DNA from 3 places in the Exiguobacterium sp. s101 genome. Region 1 is predicted to be linked to each of the others. Evidence: predicted binding sites of a transcription regulator. Region 1 holds the regulator's gene; each other region holds the start of a gene.

Region 1 (6,518 bases):
GCGGAGCAACGTGGAGAGACGGTCATCCCAGAAAATTTGGCGGCGAGCTTCCAAGCGAGTGTCGTCGAAGTACTCGTCGAGAAAGCGATTCGTGCCGTGAAGGAAAAAGGGGCGAAGCAATTGCTCGTCGCAGGTGGTGTCGCGGCGAACCGTGGCCTCCGCGCAGCACTTCAAGACACAACTGCTGCCGAAGGGATTCAACTCGTCATTCCACCACTTGACCTATGTGGGGACAACGCCGGCATGATTGGGGTTGCGGCACATCACGCGTATGTGCGCGGTAAGCGCGATACACTAGCGATGAATGCGGTTCCTGGGTTATCCTTAGAAGAGAGCATGACAGTCTAGGGGGAAATAGAGACATGACGAAACGCATCATCATCGGAGGACTCATCGTACTACTCGTCGTTGCGACGTTCTTACAAGTACGTGAGATCATCCGCGCTTACAATATCGCCTATCAAGAAGAAATTGTTCCAGAAGAGACACGAGTGAAGTCATTGACTGGAGAAGACACATTGGAGGGCATCGGTCGCGTGACCGGAGAGAATACGCTCATCGAGTCACTATATGGCTACACAAGTGTCGTCGACCAAGAGCCAGAGCGTGTGATCGTCGTCGATCGCAATCTCGGGGTACAGCCAAAAGCGAGCGATGCTTATTATGAAATCGAGCGGGGTCGCGAGGCAACGGAAGAAGAAGCGGCGAAGTTTGATGATTTGATCGAGGAGCTCGACGAACAGCAGCTGTTCGCGCAAGTCATCTCGACACACGAGGCACGCTATGTGACGAATGGCGAAAAGCTGATGACGTTCTATAAGGTGTTCACACGTGACGTCGATACGAACGAGGCTGTCTTCTTTATCGCTGAGGACGGGACGAAGCTCGACTTCCATACGGTAGGATTCCAGCCGTTACGATATTTCTAATATAAAGAGAGGCCGGCGTATGACAACGCTGACCTCTCTTTTTACTGTTTACGCTTTTGGTTGTCGATAATTCTCTCGATGCCATGTGTTGATACGACTCATGATGAACACGAGAAGGGCGAGAATCCACATGAAGAGTGTCTCTTCGTAGAAGTGGGCCCATACCGAGCCTGGCGCATAGAACGTATGAACGGTCACGTCGACCGGCCAGACGACGATGCGAATGAAGAGCGTGCTCATGAGCAATCCACTGAAGAGACTGAGCAAGATCCCTGGCCACGTCTGAATGATGAAGCCGATGACGACAGGCAAAAAGTAAAAGAGAATAGACGGGACGATCGTCGGCTCACCGCGGATGAGTTCAGATACGAACTCGGTCCCGGTCGGCACGATGTAGGCGAGTCCCGTGAGGAACGCTTGAATGAACTCGATTCGCATGGCACGGGTACGCATCATGTATGGAGTTCCTCCCATTCCGCATAAAGTGCGGTGATCGATTCTTTCGCTGCGTCCGATTCGGTCGATAGTTCTTGGGCACGGGCGAAGTCGTTGAAGACGTCCGGCTCACACAGCAACTGTTCGATCTCGTCGAGACGCTTCTCATGTTGCTCGATCGCCAGCTCGATCTCTTCGATGCGCTGTTTGATCCGGCGCTCTTCCCGTTGCTGTTCCTTGTCGGCGCGTTGTTTTTTCACGACGATCTGCTTCGTCTCCTCACGGGCGAGTCGTGCGAGTTCTTCGAGCTCTTCTTTCTTCTCGACGTAGTACGAATAGTCTCCGAGATACTCATCGATGCCGTTCGGCGTGATCTCTAATACACGTGTCGCGAGACGGTCGATGAAGTAGCGGTCATGCGAGACGAAAAGGATCGTGCCCGGATAGTCGAGGAGGGCATTCTCTAAAATCATCTTCGAGTCGAGATCCAAGTGGTTCGTCGGCTCGTCTAAGATGAGGAGGTTCGGTTGCTCGAGCTTCAGCTTGGCCAACGTAAGACGTGCCCGTTCACCACCCGATAGTTCGAGGACACGTTTCGTGACGTCATCGCCGCTGAAGAGGAACTGACCGAGAAGACTCCGCACTTCTTGCTCACGCATGAGCGGCCAGTCGTTCCAAATCTCATCGATGACACGGTTTGTGTCAGACAAGTTTTGTTGCTCCTGATCGTAGTAGCCGATCTCGACGCCGGTCCCGTAACGGATCTCACCCGTGAGGACGGCTTGTTGTTTCGTCAACACTTTGAGTAATGTCGACTTCCCGACCCCGTTCGGACCGACGAGCGCGACGGATTCACCGCGCTGCAGCTGGAAGCGGAGATTTTTGGCGATTGCTTCCTCATACCCGATGGCGAGGTCACTCGCGCTCAATACATCGTTCCCACTCTGGCGTTTGATAGAGAACGAGAGGACAGCACTGCGTTCGTCACCGTCCGGAGCATCGAGACGGTCGACTTTCTCGAGACGCTTCCGTACGCTTTGCGCCCGTTTCGTCGTCGTCGCCCGGGCGATGTTTCGCTGGATGAAGTCCTGCATCTTGGCAATCTCTTCTTGCTGCGACTCGAACTGCTTCTTCTCTTGTTCGTAAAGGGCAGCCTTCTGCTCGAGATACTTCGTATAGTTCCCGACGAAGCGACGGCTCCGATGACGTGACAGCTCATAGACGACCGAAACGACACGGTCGAGGAAGTACCGGTCGTGGGAGACGATGAGGACAGCTCCTTTATAGCCGCCCAAGTACTTCTCGAGCCAGGCGAGCGTCTCGATGTCCAAATGGTTCGTCGGCTCATCCAAGATGAGCAGGTCAGGACTTTGAAGGAGCATCTTCGCCAAGGCGAGACGTGTCCGTTGTCCCCCGGATAGCGTGTCGATGCGACGTTCGAAGTCATCCGGATAGAAGCGCATCCCATGGAGGACCGAGCGGATGGTCGCTTCATACTGGTAACCGCCACGCTCTTTGAACGTATGCTGCTCTTCATCGTAAGAAGAGAGGAGACGTTCGTACGCAGCGGCGTCATTTAGGATTCGTTCGGATCCCATGTCGGCTTCCATGCGACGGAGCGTCTTCTCCTGCTCGATCAAGTCCGTGAAGACGGTGAGCATCTCGTTCCAGATCGTCTCGTCGGATTCGAGCCCTGAGTCTTGGGCGAGATAGCCGATGGTGACGTCTTTTGGCTTCATGATGTCCCCGGAATCATAGTTGTATTCACCAGCGATGACTTTCAAAAGTGTGGACTTACCGGCACCGTTCCGACCGACGAGGGCGACACGTTCACCTTCCTGGATTTCGAGTTTTACGTTTTCTAAAATCGGCTCGACGCCGAAGGATTTGGATAAGTTGTTGACTTGCAGTAGGATCAAGTGAAAAAACCCCTTTCTCTCTATTTAGTATACTGTATTTTTCAGCGATTTTAGGTATATTCGTTGAGTGGTCATGTGAATTCGTTTACAATCAAGGTGTATGAAATTCAGATTCGTTTGTAACGTGTCGTAAAAAGGAGGCTCTTTCCGTTGAGTCAAAACGAACCAAAGATTCCACAAGCGACAGCCAAACGGTTGCCACTATACTATCGATTTATTCAAAGCCTGCATGCGTCAGGGAAACAACGTGTCTCTTCAGCAGAACTGAGTGAGGCGGTCAAGGTCGATTCGGCTACGATTCGCCGTGATTTCTCGTACTTCGGTGCGCTCGGTAAAAAGGGATATGGCTATAACGTGCAGTATCTGTTAGACTTTTTCCGAAAGACACTGAATCAAGACGAGATTACGAATGTCGCCTTGGTCGGGGTCGGTCACCTTGGGACGGCATTCGTCAACTATAACTTCCTTAAAAACAATAACACACATATCGTCGTCGGGTTCGACGCAGACGAGACAAAAGTCGGCACGACGATGTCAGGCGTCCCAATTCATCACGTCGATGAGATGGAACAGATTATGAAGCAAAACAAGATCGACGTCGCCATTTTGACGGTACCTTCTGCCTATGCGCAGCCCGTCGCAGACGACTTGGTGCGATTCGGCATCAAGGGTATCTTGAACTTCACACCGGCACGACTCACTGTACCGGACACCGTTCGCGTCCATCACATCGATTTGTCGATTGAGCTGCAGTCACTCATTTACTTTATGCAACACTATCCAACCGCTGAGGGGGTCCATCAATAATGGAATTACTAGCATCATCACTCGTCGTCGGGATGCCAGGTGGGGTGAGTCTATTTGTCATCGCCATCATCGCACTCATTCTCTTCGGACCGAAGAAATTACCGGAGTTTGGTCGCGCGGCCGGGCAGACGCTTCGTGAGTTCAAAAATGCAACGAACGGCATGATGAACGAGCACGACGAGAACGACAAGAACGACAAGAAAGCTATCGAAAAGAAAGAGCAGTAAGCCATGAATCATCAACCTGATCAAGAGCGGGAACTCACCGATCACTTGACAGAGCTGCGGAGACGACTGATGCTATCTGCATTTGTCGTCTTTGCCTTCTTTTTGATGGCTTTGCCGAGTGTCAAATATGTACTCGCATACTTGCAAGAAGATCTCATCGAACGTGGGCTCGAACTGAACGCCTTTGGGGTCGCGGACCCACTCATGATTTACTTGAACTTGGCGCTCGTCATCGGCCTGATTGCGGCGAGCCCATTCCTACTGTATCAAGTGTGGGCGTTTGTCGCACCCGGTCTGCATCCGAATGAGCGGAAAGGCACGCTTGCCTATATCCCGATCATCTTCGGATTGTTCTTGATTGGTCTTGCGTTCGCCTACTATTGGTTGTTCCCGCTCGTCCTCGATATCTCGACGGACCTCGGGCAAGACCTCGGACTCGAACAACTCATCGGGGCCAATAATTACTTCACGTTCTTGTTGCAGCTGACAATTCCGTTCGGTCTATTATTCCAATTACCGGTCGTGACGATGTTCCTCACCCGGATCGGTGTCGTGACCCCGTACTTCTTATCGAAGATTCGAAAGTACGCGTACTTTGCGCTATTCGTGGTCGCGGCGTTCATCACACCACCGGACTTGACGTCGCACCTCATGGTGTCACTACCGCTCTTCTTCCTATACGAGATCAGCTTATCGATTTCACGTATCACCTATAAAGGGGTGCTGCGCCGGGAGAAAGAAGCGATGGTGCAAGAACAGATGGATTTAATGAAACAGATGAATGAGAAATGAGCATCGTTCCGTAAATGGGATGGTGCTTTTTTGTGTATTACACTCTAGCTCAACAGGACTTTCATGCTGTTCAAACTTTAGACACTTTTAAGTGAAATAGTGAGCATAGTCGTTGAACCTTATATTGTGAAATAGTACACTAAGATCAAGGATTAAGTGTGATGTTTATCACAATGTAAAACGAAACGTATTGTCTAACATAAAAGGAGAGACGACTCATATGAAAATCGCAGTCATCGGATGTACACACGCAGGAACAGCAGCTGTCAAAGGATTACTCGCCAAGCATGACAATCTCGACATCACCGTTTACGAGCGGAACGATAATGTCAGCTTCCTTTCGTGTGGGATCGCGCTCCACGTCGGTGGGGTCGTCCAACGTGCGGAAGAGTTGTTCTACTCCTCTCCACGTGAACTTAAAGAACTCGGTGCGACGATGCGCATGAAACATGACGTCTTGTCGATCGACTCCGAAGCGAAGACGGTCCACGCCAAAAATCTTGAGACCGGGGAAGACGTGCATGACACGTATGACCGCTTGATTGTCACGACAGGTTCATGGCCAATCGTCCCAACGCTTCCGGGGATCGAGATGAACGGAATCGAGCTCTGTAAAAACTACGCGCATGCCCAACGCATCATCGAACGCGCGACAGATGCGACGAAGATTGCCGTCATCGGGGCGGGCTATATCGGAGTCGAACTCGTCGAAGCGTTCGAAGCATACGGAAAACATGTCACATTTATCGATAGTGCCGACCGCATCTTGAATAAATATCTCGACAAGTCGTTCACGGATCAATTAGAAGCGGACATGACAAATCGCGGAATCGATCTTGAACTCGGCCAGACGGTCGATGCGTTCCGTGGAACAGATGGGAACGTCACACATGTCGTGACAGACAAAGGTGAATTCGAAGCGGATCTCGTCATCTTGTGCGTCGGATTCCGTCCGAATACAGGACTCCTAGAAGGACAGGTCGACATGCTCGGGAACGGCGCCATCATCGTCGATGACTACATGCGCACGAGCAACCCGGACATCTTTGCGGCGGGGGACAGCTGTGCCGTCTACTACAACCCGGCACGCACACACGCTTATATCCCACTTGCGACGAACGCTGTCCGCATGGGAACACTCGTCGCGGAGAACTTGATGCAACCACGAGTCCGCTACCAAGGAACACAAGGAACGTCAGGACTTCGACTCTATGACTGGAATATCGCGTCGTCTGGATTAACGGAAGAAGCGGCAGCACTCTTTGGGCTCGAAGTCGAAAGTGTCGTCATCGAAGACGCGTATCGTCCGGAGTTTATGCCGACCGCAGAGAAAGTCGAATTCAAACTCGTCTATGAAAAAGGAACACACCGTATTGTCGGTGGACAAGTGTTATCGAAAGCGGATTTGA
Region 2 (6,518 bases), on a different contig from region 1:
TTACAGACGGTAAAAGCCGATCGCTTACAGCAAATCGAACAGAATCTTGACTCGTTCGAGACGTTGAGTGATCAGCTTCGGGCTGCCCTTGTCGACTCACCACCGATCTCGACGAAAGAAGGTGGGATGATTCGTCACGGTTATTCTGAAGAGCTCAATGAACTGTTAGAGGCAAAAGCGAACGGGAAATCGTGGATTGCCAACCTCGAACAACAGGAACGCATCGCGACCGGCATCAAGTCGTTGAAGGTCGGGTATAACCGCGTATTCGGTTACTACTTGGAAGTGACGAAAGCGAATGCGAAGTTGCTTGAAGAAGGACGTTATGAGCGGAAACAGACGTTGACGAATGCGGAACGTTACATCACGCCAGAACTGAAAGAGAAGGAAGCCCTCATCTTAGGTGCGGAAGAGAAGAGCTGTACGCTTGAATATGACTTGTTTGTCGCACTTCGCGAAGAAGTGAAGAAGTACACGAAGGACCTTCAGCAATTGGCCCGTTCACTCAGCGAGTTGGATGTGCTCCTCGCTCTTGCCGTTGTGGCCGAAAGACGAGAGTATGTCCGCCCAGTTACAGCGAAGCATGTACAAATCGAACGCGGACGTCACCCTGTCATTGAGACGGTCCTGCCGAGAGGCGAGTATGTCGCCAATGACTTGACGCTTGACGACTCGCGTCAAATGTTGCTTATCACGGGTCCGAACATGTCCGGTAAATCGACGTACATGCGTCAATTTGCCTTGATTGCAATCCTTCATCAAATCGGTTCATTCGTCCCGGCAGAAGCAGCGGAACTCCCGCTTTTTGACCGTATCTTTACACGAATCGGTGCGGCGGACGATTTAGTGAGCGGACAGTCGACGTTCATGGTCGAGATGACCGAGACGCGACAAGCGGTCACCGAAGCGACGAAGCATAGTCTGATTCTATTAGATGAGATTGGTCGCGGGACGTCGACGTATGACGGAATGGCGCTCGCACAGGCAATCGTTGAATATATCGCCTCGTCTATTGGCGCGAAGACGCTCTTCTCGACGCACTATCATGAATTAACGGTGCTCGAAGATACGATTCCGACACTTGAGAATGTTCATGTCCGGGCGATTGAGCGGGATGGGCGTGTCGTGTTCTTGCATGAAGTACATCCGGGACGTGCCGACAAGTCATATGGGATTCACGTGGCAGAATTGGCCGAACTCCCAGGTTCGTTGATTGACCGGGCCCGGACGATCCTCTCAGAGCTCGAGTCGGAAGCAACGAAACCGAGTTTGAACGAGCAACCCGCTCCACCTCCAGTGGAAGAAGTCAGCCAGTTGTCGCTGTTCGAGTCGAATGACGCCGTACGGGAACAACTGCTTAAACTCGATTTGTTGGCAATGAATCCAATCGAAGCGATGCAGGCACTTTATGAACTGCAACAGACCGCAAAGAAAGGGTGAGTCGATGGGAATCATTCGAGAGTTACCGGAACAACTCGCGAACCGAATCGCAGCCGGGGAGGTCGTCGAACGACCGGCTTCCGTCGTGAAAGAATTAGTCGAAAATGCGATTGATGCGGGAGCGACGAAAGTAGACGTCGACTTACAAGAAGCGGGGATCCGTCTCATCAAAGTCCGTGACAACGGGCATGGATTCCATGAAGAAGATGCGGCGCGAGCCTTCTTGCGACATGCGACGAGTAAGATCCGGGACGAGCACGACTTGTTCCGTATTCGGACGCTTGGTTTCCGCGGGGAAGCGCTCGCCTCTATCGCTTCGGTCAGTCAAGTCTCATTGAAGTCAAAACGTGCGGACGAGGACGGTTTTGAAATGACGCTTGAAGGTGGTGTCGTCAAGGCGACGAATCCGGCAGCGACGAACGTCGGAACCGAAATTACGGTCAGCCAGCTCTTCTTCAACACACCAGCCCGTCTGAAATATTTGAAGACGTCAGCAACAGAGCTTGCGAGCATTACCGATACGTTGAACCGTTTGGCACTGTCTCATCCAGAGATTCGCTTCACGGTCTTCCATGAAGAGAAAGAATTGTTGCGAACGAACGGGAATGGCGACTTGAAACAAGTCATGCTCGCCATCTATGGTCGTCAAGTCGCCGCACAAATTGTGACGGCATCGAGTAAGACGAACGACTATACGCTGAGCGCACATCTTGTGCGCCCGGAAGTGACCCGTTCGAACAAACAATACGTGACCCTCATCTTAAACGGTCGAAGCATCAAGAACTTTGCGCTGACCCAAAGTGTGCTCGAAGGCTACCATACGCTCTTACCGATCGGTCGCTATCCGATTGCCGTGCTCGAGGTGAAGATGGACCCGATGTTGATTGACGTGAACGTCCATCCGACGAAACGTGAAGTGCGGTTGTCAAAAGAAAAAGAACTATGCCAACTCATCAGAGAGACCGTTCAATTGACGCTCCGTGAGCAACGTCTCATTCCGTCTGTGAAACAAGAATTAAAGCCAAAACGAGAGACACCGTCTGAACAGTCGAAACTCGACTTTTCGATGGAGCCGCAACCTAAACAAGCAGACACCGTCGAATGGAACTATCCGATTCCTCGGGAACGCAAAGAGTCGCTCACATCTCCTTCCCAGTGGAATCCGGCTCCGCTCGTTCATGAGCCGGAGCCAGAGATGCTTCAGCCAGAACAGGTCGAGGAACCCGTTCGTCAGTCCGAACGTCTTCCGGCGTTAGACGTCATCGGGCAACTCCATTCGAGTTATATCATCTGTGGAGCGGAAGACGGAATGTACGTGATGGACCAACATGCTGCCCAGGAACGCATCAAGTATGAGTTGTTTTATGAGCAGTTAGGACGTCCGGAAAAAGAGTATCAGCTTCTATTGATTCCGTTGACATTAGAATTCACACAAGAAGAAACGCTTGCCATCGAAGAAGTACTCCCGCTCCTAGCGGATGCCGGCATTACGTTAGAGCCGTTTGGGGGTAACACGTTCCTTGTCCGTGAGATTCCGACATGGTATCCGCAACATGACTTAGAAGGTACGATTCGTGATTTAGTAGAGATGGCGATTCAACAGCGGTCGATTGACATCGCGAAATACCGCGAGGAAGCATCAATCCTCATGGCGTGTAAACGATCGATCAAAGCGAATCATCCACTTAATATGGAGATGATGCGACAATTGATTGATGATTTAAGCCGAACAACGTCTCCTTTCACATGTCCTCACGGTCGACCGATTCTCGTGAAGTGGAGCACGTACGAGCTTGAGAAGTTGTTTAAACGCGTCATGTAATCGTCTTGTTACTTCTTTTTAATACGATGTAACGTTTATTCAACAGTCCATATGGGAAAACTATACACATGTCACGCAACGCATCGAGGTTGAGAGGTGGCTTTTTCACTGCCTCACCCTCAAGATGTCGACATGAAATGTATATCCATGTAGGAGGAAAAGAAAATGACGAGCAAACTTCAAGTATCAAAACGAGAATTACGCCCACGCTCACTACGCACGAAGTTGCGTAACGAAGGAAAAGCGTTAGGTGTCGTCTACGGCTATAAAGTAGACAGTACGCCAATCGTGTTTGATGAGATGGACCTTCGTAAAATTCTTCGAGACCATGGTGACAATGCCTTGATTGAACTCCATTACGATGGAAACAAAATCAACACGCTCGTGCACGGATCGGAAACGAACCCGTTCACAAACTTCTATCAACACGTTGAGTTCATGGCTGTGAAGATGGATGAAGAGACAGAAGTCGAAGCGGATATCATCCTTGTTGGTGACGCGAAAGGCGTCAAAGAAGGCGGATACCTCGCCCAGTCGCTCTACAAAGTGACGGTCGCAGCGACACCTGCCAACATTCCTGAACGGATCGAACTCGATGTAACTGATCTCGAAATCGGTGACTCGGTGACGGTAGCAGACCTTCCGAAAGACAAATCGTACACGATTGTCTCAGAGTCAGACATGCATATCGCATCAGTGAATGAGCCGGTTGCTTCTGAGGAAGAAGAGACGGAAGAAGCTTCAACTGAAGGGGAAGCTTCAGAAGGATCTTCTGAAGAAACAGAAGAATCGACTGAGGATAAAGAATAAAAGTTACGTCTGTGTCTGTAATAATGACACGACTCAATTGAGAGGAGCATCGTCCCGAGATGGGGCGATGCTCCTCTGTTTATGAAGCAGCTCTGTTTACTGAACATTTTTTGAGCAACCGATTTTCAGATTCCAAATTACACTAACATTTTTGTTTGTCACAAATCCGCCATATGTAAACGATTACGATGTGAACACTCTGTCAATTCCTTCTAGAAGTGATTGCCAACAGAGACTGTACAGTTTATATTGTTAATGATTTCACATATTAGAACTGATACTTTCCTATTTAATTATTCAGAAAGAAGGGTTTGTGACATGGCATCAATGGAAATCCATGCACTCGAATCATTACGGAAAAAAGCACAGGCTTCCTCGCAAATGATTCATTATCGTCCAATGGAATACTTTTTACGGGCAATGTTAGCCGGGATCTTCATCGGCTTTGCTTCAATCTTTACGTTGAAAGTCGTTAACGGTATGTATTTAGCGGAATCTCCGTTCACGACACTCATCGGGGGCTTCTCGTTCGGGATCGCGCTCGTCATGATCATCTATGGGGGAGCCGAGTTGTTCACAGGGAATACGATGTATTTCACGACGTCGACACTTCGCGGTTATACGACGCTCAGTGATACGATGCTCGTCTGGTTGCTCTGCTTCGTCGGAAACGCACTCGGGGGCATCCTTTTCGCATTATTACTAGCACCGACTGGCGTCATCCAAGAACTTGGCATGAACAATTGGTTGTTCTCCGTTGTTGAGGGGAAAATGCATCATACGACGGTCGAAATTTTCTTCCGCGCCATCTTCTGTAACTGGATGGTCTGTCTCGCTATTTTCTTACCGAAACAAATGAAAAATGAGTTCGCTCAAATCTTCTCGATGATCTTCCTTGTCGCGGTCTTCTTCGCTTCAGGATTCGACCACGTCATTGCCAACTTCGTCTTGTTCGCCTTGACGCTCGTCGTTCCACATCCTGAGACGATCAGCATGGCAGGTGCGATTCACAACTTGATTCCTGCGACGTTCGGTAACATTATCGGCGGTGCCCTCTTTATGGGAGCCATCTATACATGGCTTAACTCGAAAGGTCTCCGTGAGGCACAAGAACTCGAGGAAGAAGTCGAATTAAAAGTCGTAAAAGCTGCTAAATAAATGACGTTTATCACATATAACGTTGAGCCTTGTCTTATCGAAGACGAGGCTCTTTTTTGTCGTAAAGGCACAGATAAACTGTCACAATATCGACTCGTGACCATCGAGAAAAATACGTGTCATAATCTATATATAGGATTTTAAAAACAATTTTAAATGTTTAAAATCCATATATAGTGAGGTGATAGGTTTTGAAATTATTGCAGTTGTATGAGGACGTCTGCGTCTTACCAGACCAAGACTTAGTGCAGGAAAATGCGAACGTGGACGGAAAGTCCCCGCTCGGAAAATTAGCACGACTCTCTTCAGAAGTGTCTAAAGAACTGTCGCAGACGTATTTAATGTCGGAGCAATCAAAACAGGCCGTAAGTGAGAACTATCTATACGTGCACGACGCCGACTATTACATCACAGGCTCAACGACATGTTGTCAAATTCCACTCGGTCAATTATTAAAAGATGGATTCCATACGGGGCATGGAACGATTCGGTCACCAAAAGACATTCGTTCCGCCATGGCACTCGCGTCCATCATCCTTCAAGCGAATCAAAATATGCAGCATGGGGGACAGGCGTTCCCGATGTTTGACGTCGATTTGGCACCGTATGTCGAGAAGACATATGAGCGCCAACTGAGCCGACTCCAATCATTGCCTGTTGACTGGGACGATGTGCAATTGGAGCAACTCGCGGAAGAAGAAACTATCTCTGCGACGTATCAGGCGTGTGAAGCGTTCATCCACAATGCGAACTCGATGCATTCACGAGGTGGCGGGCAAGTGCCCTTCGTCTCAATCAATTACGGGACGGACACCTCAAAGTGGGGACGCATCCTCATTCGGGAGTTGCTACGTGCCACGGAACGTGGGTTAGGGAATGGAGAGACCCCGATTTTTCCCATTCAAATCTTTAAAGTAAAAGAAGGCATCAACTTCCACGAGGACGATCCGAACGTCGATCTTTTCCGTGAAGCGTGTCGCGTCACGGGCAAACGGCTTTTCCCGAACTTTTCTTTCATCGATGCCCCGTTCAACGCGTCATACTACGATGGGACGCATGAATCAGAGGTGGCGTATATGGGCTGCCGCACTCGGGTCATGGGAAACCGGCACGGGGAGGAGACGTCAATCGGACGTGGCAATCTTTCCTTCTCCACACTCAACTTAGTGAAAATGGCGCTTGTCTCGGAGTCGCTCACTGACTTTTACCGCATTCTCAACCGATATATCGACATCGGCATCGAACAGTTGGTCGAACGTTTCGACTATCAATGCACGCGTCGCGCTGA
Region 3 (6,518 bases), on a different contig from region 1:
GAGGACGTTATCCCTGTGAAACAAAAAAGCGACAAGAAAAAAGAAAAGACGTCCGTAACGGCATCACACAAACAAGTAGCATCAGCGAAAGAATCGGTTGATGTGAAGGCTTCACCACTCCTTGAGAAAGGTCCTGAAGGATACTGGCAGTTACCAGACCGATATAATGTAGACTTTTTACATGCAGTCGTCCAGTCTCCGAACTCAGTATATGTGTGCTGGGAAGTATCTGATTTGGTGAAAAAAACGTTAGAGCTTCAGTTCATGAGACGATGGGAAGAATTGCCGAAAGCGTTCCGTATATTAGATGTGACGTTGCTTGATTACGCTAGCGGGCACACGAACCGGTCCTACACGTTTGACCTCCCTGAGATGACGAATAGTTGGTTCGTTCGTCCTCTCGATCCAAATACGACATATGTGTTCGAATTTGGAATCCGCACGATGGAAGGGGAGTTTTTACCGATTACGGCATCGACACCGCTTGATACGCCACGGGCAGAACCAGCCGGTGTTGGACGATTCGCAGAACCAGTAAGGCGTTGGCAATACAGAGAAGTTGATTCTCCAGAGTTATTGAATACATTACCAAAATATGCGGCATACCGTTTCGTACGTTAAGGAGGACTCTATACATGAAACCAGGATACTTTTCACTCGTCCTTCATGCTCATTTACCGTACGTTAGGCATGAAGAAAAACACCGTTTAGAGGAAAGATGGGTGTACGAGGCCATATCAGAGACTTATATCCCAATCCTTTGGCAAGTCGATCGATTGAAGCGTCCGTTACATTGGACAGTTAGTATTTCACCGCCTGTAGTAGAAATGCTTGCTGACCCACTCATTCAAGACCGCTACGCCGAGCATTTGGATGAAATGCTTGATTTGATTGCTTTAGAGCTCTCAGAAGGAAGAACGGATGCAGAGACGGCAACGCTTCAGTTTTATAGACAACGTTATCAAGACTTGAAAAACACGTTCCTTCATTGGAATAAAAACTTGAATGAGGCGTTCCGTACATATCGTGAGGCGGGCTATATTGATATGGTCACGTGTACAGCGACTCATGGATTCAACCCGCATCTGTTTACGGAGCAGGCTGCCCGAGCAGAAATCCGGACTGGCCTTAATTGTTTCGAACGTCATTATGGGTTCCGCCCTACAGGTATTTGGTTGCCGGAGTGTGCCTATACACCAGGAGTAGACCGGATTCTATATGAAGAAGGGGTGCGGTACACGTTCGTCGATGAGCATGCCTTACTAGAGGCTGATCCGACTCCTGACAAAGGGATTGGCGCGCCTGTTTATTCTCCGCATGGGGTCGCATTGTTCCCACGAGATCAAATCATCTCGGGTAAAATTTGGAGTTCGATGATTGGATACCCGGGTCATCCAGACTATCGTGAATTTTATCGTGATTTGGCCTATGATCGAGATTGGGACTATATTCAATCATTCATGCACCCTGAAGGTATTCGGTTTGATACGGGATTAAAAATGCATCGAATCACGGGCGACACGGATCAAAAAGATTTCTATGTCCGCGACTGGGCGGAACATCAAATTGAGAATCATGCGATGGATTTTGCGAAAACACTCGAATCACATCTTGAAGCCCATGGTGCTCAAACGTTCCCACCATTTTTAGTGACAGCACCGTTCGATGCGGAGTTGTTCGGTCATTGGTGGTTCGAAGGACCGGAATTTCTAGGGAAAGTGGCAGAGCGCCTTGTGGAATTTGGGATTGAGACCATCACACCGGCGATGTTCCTCGAACGTCACTTCAAAGATTTACAGACAGTTCACGTGTCGATGAATACGTGGGGGCGCAAAGGATACGGTGAAGTGTGGATCAATGAACGAAATGAATGGATGCTTCGCCACCTTCATATGATGGAGATGCAACTCGTAAAAGATGTGGCTGATTATCGCGGAAAATCTGATTTAACAAATCGTGCATTGAAACAATTGATTCGCCATTATGTGTTGGCTGTGTCGAGTGACTGGGCATTTATTTTAGATGGACAAACGACGGCACAGTACGCTGCTGAACGCTTCCGAGAACATACACGACTGTTTGCCGAACTTGAAACGGCGCTCTATCAGGATGAGCTCTCGGATCAATTGCTAAATGAACACTTCGCGGCCTACCCGTTCCTTCAAGACGGTGATATCGACATCGACTCATTCTTGTCACCCCATGATTATTACGTGACGACAGAGCGTGAACAAGAGAAGCCGGCAATCCTGCTGCTTACTCCCGAATATCACGGTCATATCGTCGGAGGACTTGGAAAGCGGGTCGTTGATGAGGTCGAAGCGAGAGCGAACGAAGGTGAAATCGTATACGTGTTGACACCATACCACGATGAGTTACCGGCGTATGAGCGGCATGGGAACATACATGTGTATCGAGTGAGCCCGACTAGTACATTTTTAGAACATGTCATGAATCAGGTGGCCACGCAAAATATTGCGTATGTCAAACTAGTTCATGAATTGGCGAAACGGATCTCTTTCAAAGTGGTTCATCACTTTGATTGGATGACGATTCCTGCGGCAAGAGAACTTGCGCAATCCCTTTCGCTTCCGTTATACTCAACTATGTTGTCCTTCGAAGCGACACGCAATCCACACGGGCATGGTGGTTTATTCGATGCGATTCATCGCATTGAGAACAGTGTGTTCCCTGAAGCGGAGTGCGTTTATGTCGGTGAAGAGATTTCAATCCATGACTTGAAGCAATGGTACAAGGTGAGTGAGAATGTCAATACTTGCCTGCCTCTTGAATCTTCTCCGTATGGACAGAAACCAATGAAAAAGAACGTGAAATAACCTTGCTTTTTCAAAAGAAACTTGGTAGGATAATTGAGTATGCTTAGACTGTAAAGCAAAAGCACTTGATACAACATCATTGAGATGGGAGTGAAAGAAATGCGCGTTAAAATTACATTAGCTTGCACAGAAACAGGCGATCGCACGTACATCACGAAGAAAAACAAACGTAACAACCCTGAGCGCCTCGAGTTGCGCAAATACAACCCACGTCTCCGTCGTCACACGCTTTACCGCGAAGTGAAATAATGAGAGACCGGCCGTCACATATGTGGCGGCTTTTTTTATAAGGAGGGACGAGTTGTGGAAGAAAAAGCGACATTAAGACGCATCGTGCATCAATCCATCAAGCAAATGACGAATCGGCAACTCGTCGATCGAGCGATACACCAACGACTGTTTTCATCCTATATATGGAAAGAAAGTCAGACAATCGCAGTGACATCTTCACTTCCGCTTGAAATTGATACTTCTCCAATCATTCACGAGGCATTTGAAGCAGGAAAAACGGTTTGTGTCCCGAAAGTAACGAGGCAAGGACTTACATTTCACATCATTCATTCGGTCGATGATCTCGAGGCGGGAGTCATGAATATTTTAGAGCCGACGACTCTACCGACGACGAGGCCAATCGACCTCTGTGTTGTGCCAGGAAGGGTATTTGATCGGGCGGGATATCGAATTGGCTGGGGTGGAGGATATTATGACCGTTTTCTAAAAACATATAAAGGAACAACAATTGCTTTGGCTTACACGAATCAGCTTGTAAGTCATGTGCCGACTGAACCACATGATCTGCCTGTTGAATGGATCGTGACAGAAAAGGAGATGATCCAATGTTCGCCATATTTGTTGTAACTTGTATCGTCGCCTATCTCGGTTATCGGTTGCAGTCATTAACGTTTTTAGGAGCCATCTTGACAGTGCTGACAGGGACGTTGATTGGACTATCGTTTGGGTGGTTTGGGCTATATTTGCTAGGTGTGTTTTTCTCGACCTCGTCGCTCGCCTCGAAATATCGTTCACGCGATAAAGAAGGAGTGGATGATATCGTCGAAAAAACAGGCGCTCGCGACGCCATACAGGTATTGGCCAACGGTGGAGTCGGTATTCTTTGTGCACTCGGGTATCTGCTCACAGAAAATTTTGTCTACGTTTATATGTACATTGTGTCTATTGCCGCGGCGACAAGCGATACGTGGGGGTCGGAGTTTGGTGTGCTCTCAAAAAATAAGCCGCGATCCATGTTCACGTTTAAGCAAGTCGAACCGGGGACAAGCGGTGCAGTTTCCACATTCGGCACATTCATGTCGATTATAGGGGCTTTCGTAATCGTGATCTCTTCTATCTTATTTGTCCAAAAGGATGTGGCACTGCTCCTCATGTTATGGGGGATCGGGCTAAGCGGTAGCGTTATCGACACGTTACTTGGAGCGACTCTGCAACGCAAGTTTCGTTGTACTGTCTGTGGCAAATTGACTGAAAAAAAAGTTCATCACCAGGTCTCGACGACATACGTGTCTGGATGGCGCCTGCTCGGTAACGATGCGGTCAATTTCATCTCTATATTCGGAGCGACTTTGATTTGTTTTTTTGTGCTCGGATGAGGGTAGTACAGGAAATGAAGATGTTCCATTTGAATGTGAATATTGTCACAATATCGCCAAAGTGAAAACGGTTTCTATTGTAGTTAGGGTTTGTGAATGATGTTACAATCATGTTGTAACAGAGATAACAAAAACATGAAACAGATTGTTCGAAGGGTGGAGAATCAATATGGAAACATTAAATCATGCTAAAGTAACACGTGTCGCACTCGTGGGTGCAGGTGCGGTAGGTGCGAGCTTCGCTTATCAATTAACAACAGCAAGTCTATGTGAAGAACTCGTCATTATTGATATCAATAAAGCAAAAGCAGAAGGGGAAGCGATGGACTTGAACCATGGCGTCTCATTTGCTTCATCACCAATGCGTGTCTGGGCAGGGGATTACACGGATTGTGGAGTAGCTGATATTGTCGTCATCACTGCCGGTGCGCCACAACGTCCAGGTGAAACACGTCTTGACCTCGTCGAAAAAAATGCGAAGATTATGAAATCTATGATTTCAGAGATTATGGACTCTGGTTTTGATGGAATCATTATTATTGCCTCAAACCCGGTTGACATCATGACACATCTCGCATGGAAATATTCGGGTCTTCCGAAACATCGAGTCTTTGGTTCAGGTACAGTACTAGATACATCTCGCTTACGTTATATGCTTGGTGACTACTTTAATGTAGATCCGCGCAACTGCCACGCATACATCATGGGCGAACATGGAGATACAGAATTCGCTGCTTGGAGCAACGCCCGCATTTACGGAAAATCGGTCGAGCAATTGCTTGAAGAGCATGACGAATATAACTGGCAAGATCTCGAAGATATTTATGTGAACGTTCGTGACGCGGCATATCATATCATTGAGCGTAAAGGTGCGACATACTACGCAATTGGTCTCGGATTACTTCGTTTGGTCAAAGCCGTCCTTCGTAACGAAAACACATTGTTGACAGTCGGTGCTCATCTCGACGGGCAATATGGCCTACATGATATCCATATCGGTGTACCAGCCATCATCAATCGTCAAGGAGTGCGGGAAGTCGTTGAGATCGAATTGTCAGAAGAAGAGCATCAAAAAATGCAACACTCTGCGAACGTGCTCATGAAAACAATGGAACCTGTCTTGTAACCTCTATACAGTGATGACCCGTAACCATCTGGTTACGGGTATTTGTGCATCCAGAACAAGTCCTGATTTTGTCGTGAGGTGCTCAGTGATTTACAATAGAATGGAGAGAATACTTGAAAGGAGGGAGTTCCATTGGCTACGACTTGTTTTTGGGAAGATATCTATCGGGCGGTTGAAAGCGGCGGGCGAATTGAAGGGATATTAGAGCCTTCACGCGCGGTCATTTTGTTCGACACGAAAGCGGGAGATAGCTATGATCTGTACATTCAGTCCGAAAAAGCATGGGCAAATCATGTCGGGACCGATATTCATGCTATCCTAAACGCATTTCGCCTATCTCGGATCGGACGGAAGCGATTGACGATTCATTTGTATGGCGAACGTCTCGTAGATGAGGAGAGGATTGATTCACTAACATTTCCAATCCCGGCAAAAGTAACAATATCTCGATCTATCTGCACGCCCGCTATGGAAGAAGAACGGTTTCGAATGCTTGCTGTCTCCCTTGACCGCGAAAAAAAGTCTGAGTTAAAAAAGCGGTTCTCATTTGGTAAACCGCAAGTAGTATACGGTCTAATGTTTATCACATTTTTAGTCATGTGGTTAGCTGAATCTGTCGGCTCAACTCTTGACCCGAATACGTTGATCGCATTCGGTGCAAAAGTGAATCTACTCATTGAGCAGGGAGAATGGTGGCGCTTGATCACACCGATGTTTCTGCATATCGGATGGTTCCACTTTTCGATCAATATGTTTGCCCTTTGGTCACTCGGTCCACTCGTCGAACGAATGTATGGTTCGATTCGGTTCCTGATTATCTATGTGATTGGTGGGTTTTTGGCGACGACAGCATCATATGCATTCAGTGAATCAATTTCTGCGGGTGCCTCGGGTGCGTTATTTGGGCTTGTCGGTGCTTTATTTTATTTTGGACTACGAGATCGTTCT

What was found. The regulator Rex, encoded in region 1, represses fermentation and respiration genes when NADH is low (regulators of the CRP and FNR family bind a similar motif). The targets are predictions, from matches to a motif close to TTGTGAAATATTTCACAA.
Region 2: the regulator Rex is predicted to act here: its motif matches at 4,322-4,339, upstream of KNO76_RS00250 (formate/nitrite transporter family protein).
Region 3: the regulator Rex is predicted to act here: its motif matches at 4,478-4,495, upstream of KNO76_RS05420 (L-lactate dehydrogenase).

What each region holds. Positions count from the first base shown of each region.
Region 1 covers NZ_JACSKX010000012.1:88,865-95,382, reverse strand. Annotated here, with positions in the region: gene tsaD (tRNA (adenosine(37)-N6)-threonylcarbamoyltransferase complex transferase subunit TsaD) at 1-348, shown strand, start outside; gene KNO76_RS11130 (hypothetical protein) at 363-929, shown strand; gene KNO76_RS11125 (hypothetical protein) at 978-1,385, opposite strand; gene KNO76_RS11120 (ABC-F family ATP-binding cassette domain-containing protein) at 1,382-3,283, opposite strand; gene KNO76_RS11115 (redox-sensing transcriptional repressor Rex) at 3,434-4,090, shown strand; gene KNO76_RS11110 (twin-arginine translocase TatA/TatE family subunit) at 4,123-4,317, shown strand; gene tatC (twin-arginine translocase subunit TatC) at 4,321-5,109, shown strand; gene KNO76_RS11100 (FAD-dependent oxidoreductase) at 5,330-6,518, shown strand, end outside.
Region 2 covers NZ_JACSKX010000001.1:51,631-58,148, reverse strand. Annotated here, with positions in the region: gene mutS (DNA mismatch repair protein MutS) at 1-1,440, shown strand, start outside; gene mutL (DNA mismatch repair endonuclease MutL) at 1,445-3,262, shown strand; gene KNO76_RS00255 (50S ribosomal protein L25/general stress protein Ctc) at 3,428-4,072, shown strand; gene KNO76_RS00250 (formate/nitrite transporter family protein) at 4,400-5,230, shown strand; gene KNO76_RS00245 (anaerobic ribonucleoside triphosphate reductase) at 5,422-6,518, shown strand, end outside.
Region 3 covers NZ_JACSKX010000004.1:138,811-145,328, reverse strand. Annotated here, with positions in the region: gene KNO76_RS05445 (DUF4912 domain-containing protein) at 1-621, shown strand, start outside; gene KNO76_RS05440 (1,4-alpha-glucan branching protein domain-containing protein) at 636-2,837, shown strand; gene rpmG (50S ribosomal protein L33) at 2,922-3,086, shown strand; gene KNO76_RS05430 (5-formyltetrahydrofolate cyclo-ligase) at 3,141-3,695, shown strand; gene KNO76_RS05425 (DUF92 domain-containing protein) at 3,674-4,444, shown strand; gene KNO76_RS05420 (L-lactate dehydrogenase) at 4,614-5,570, shown strand; gene KNO76_RS05415 (rhomboid family intramembrane serine protease) at 5,703-6,518, shown strand, end outside.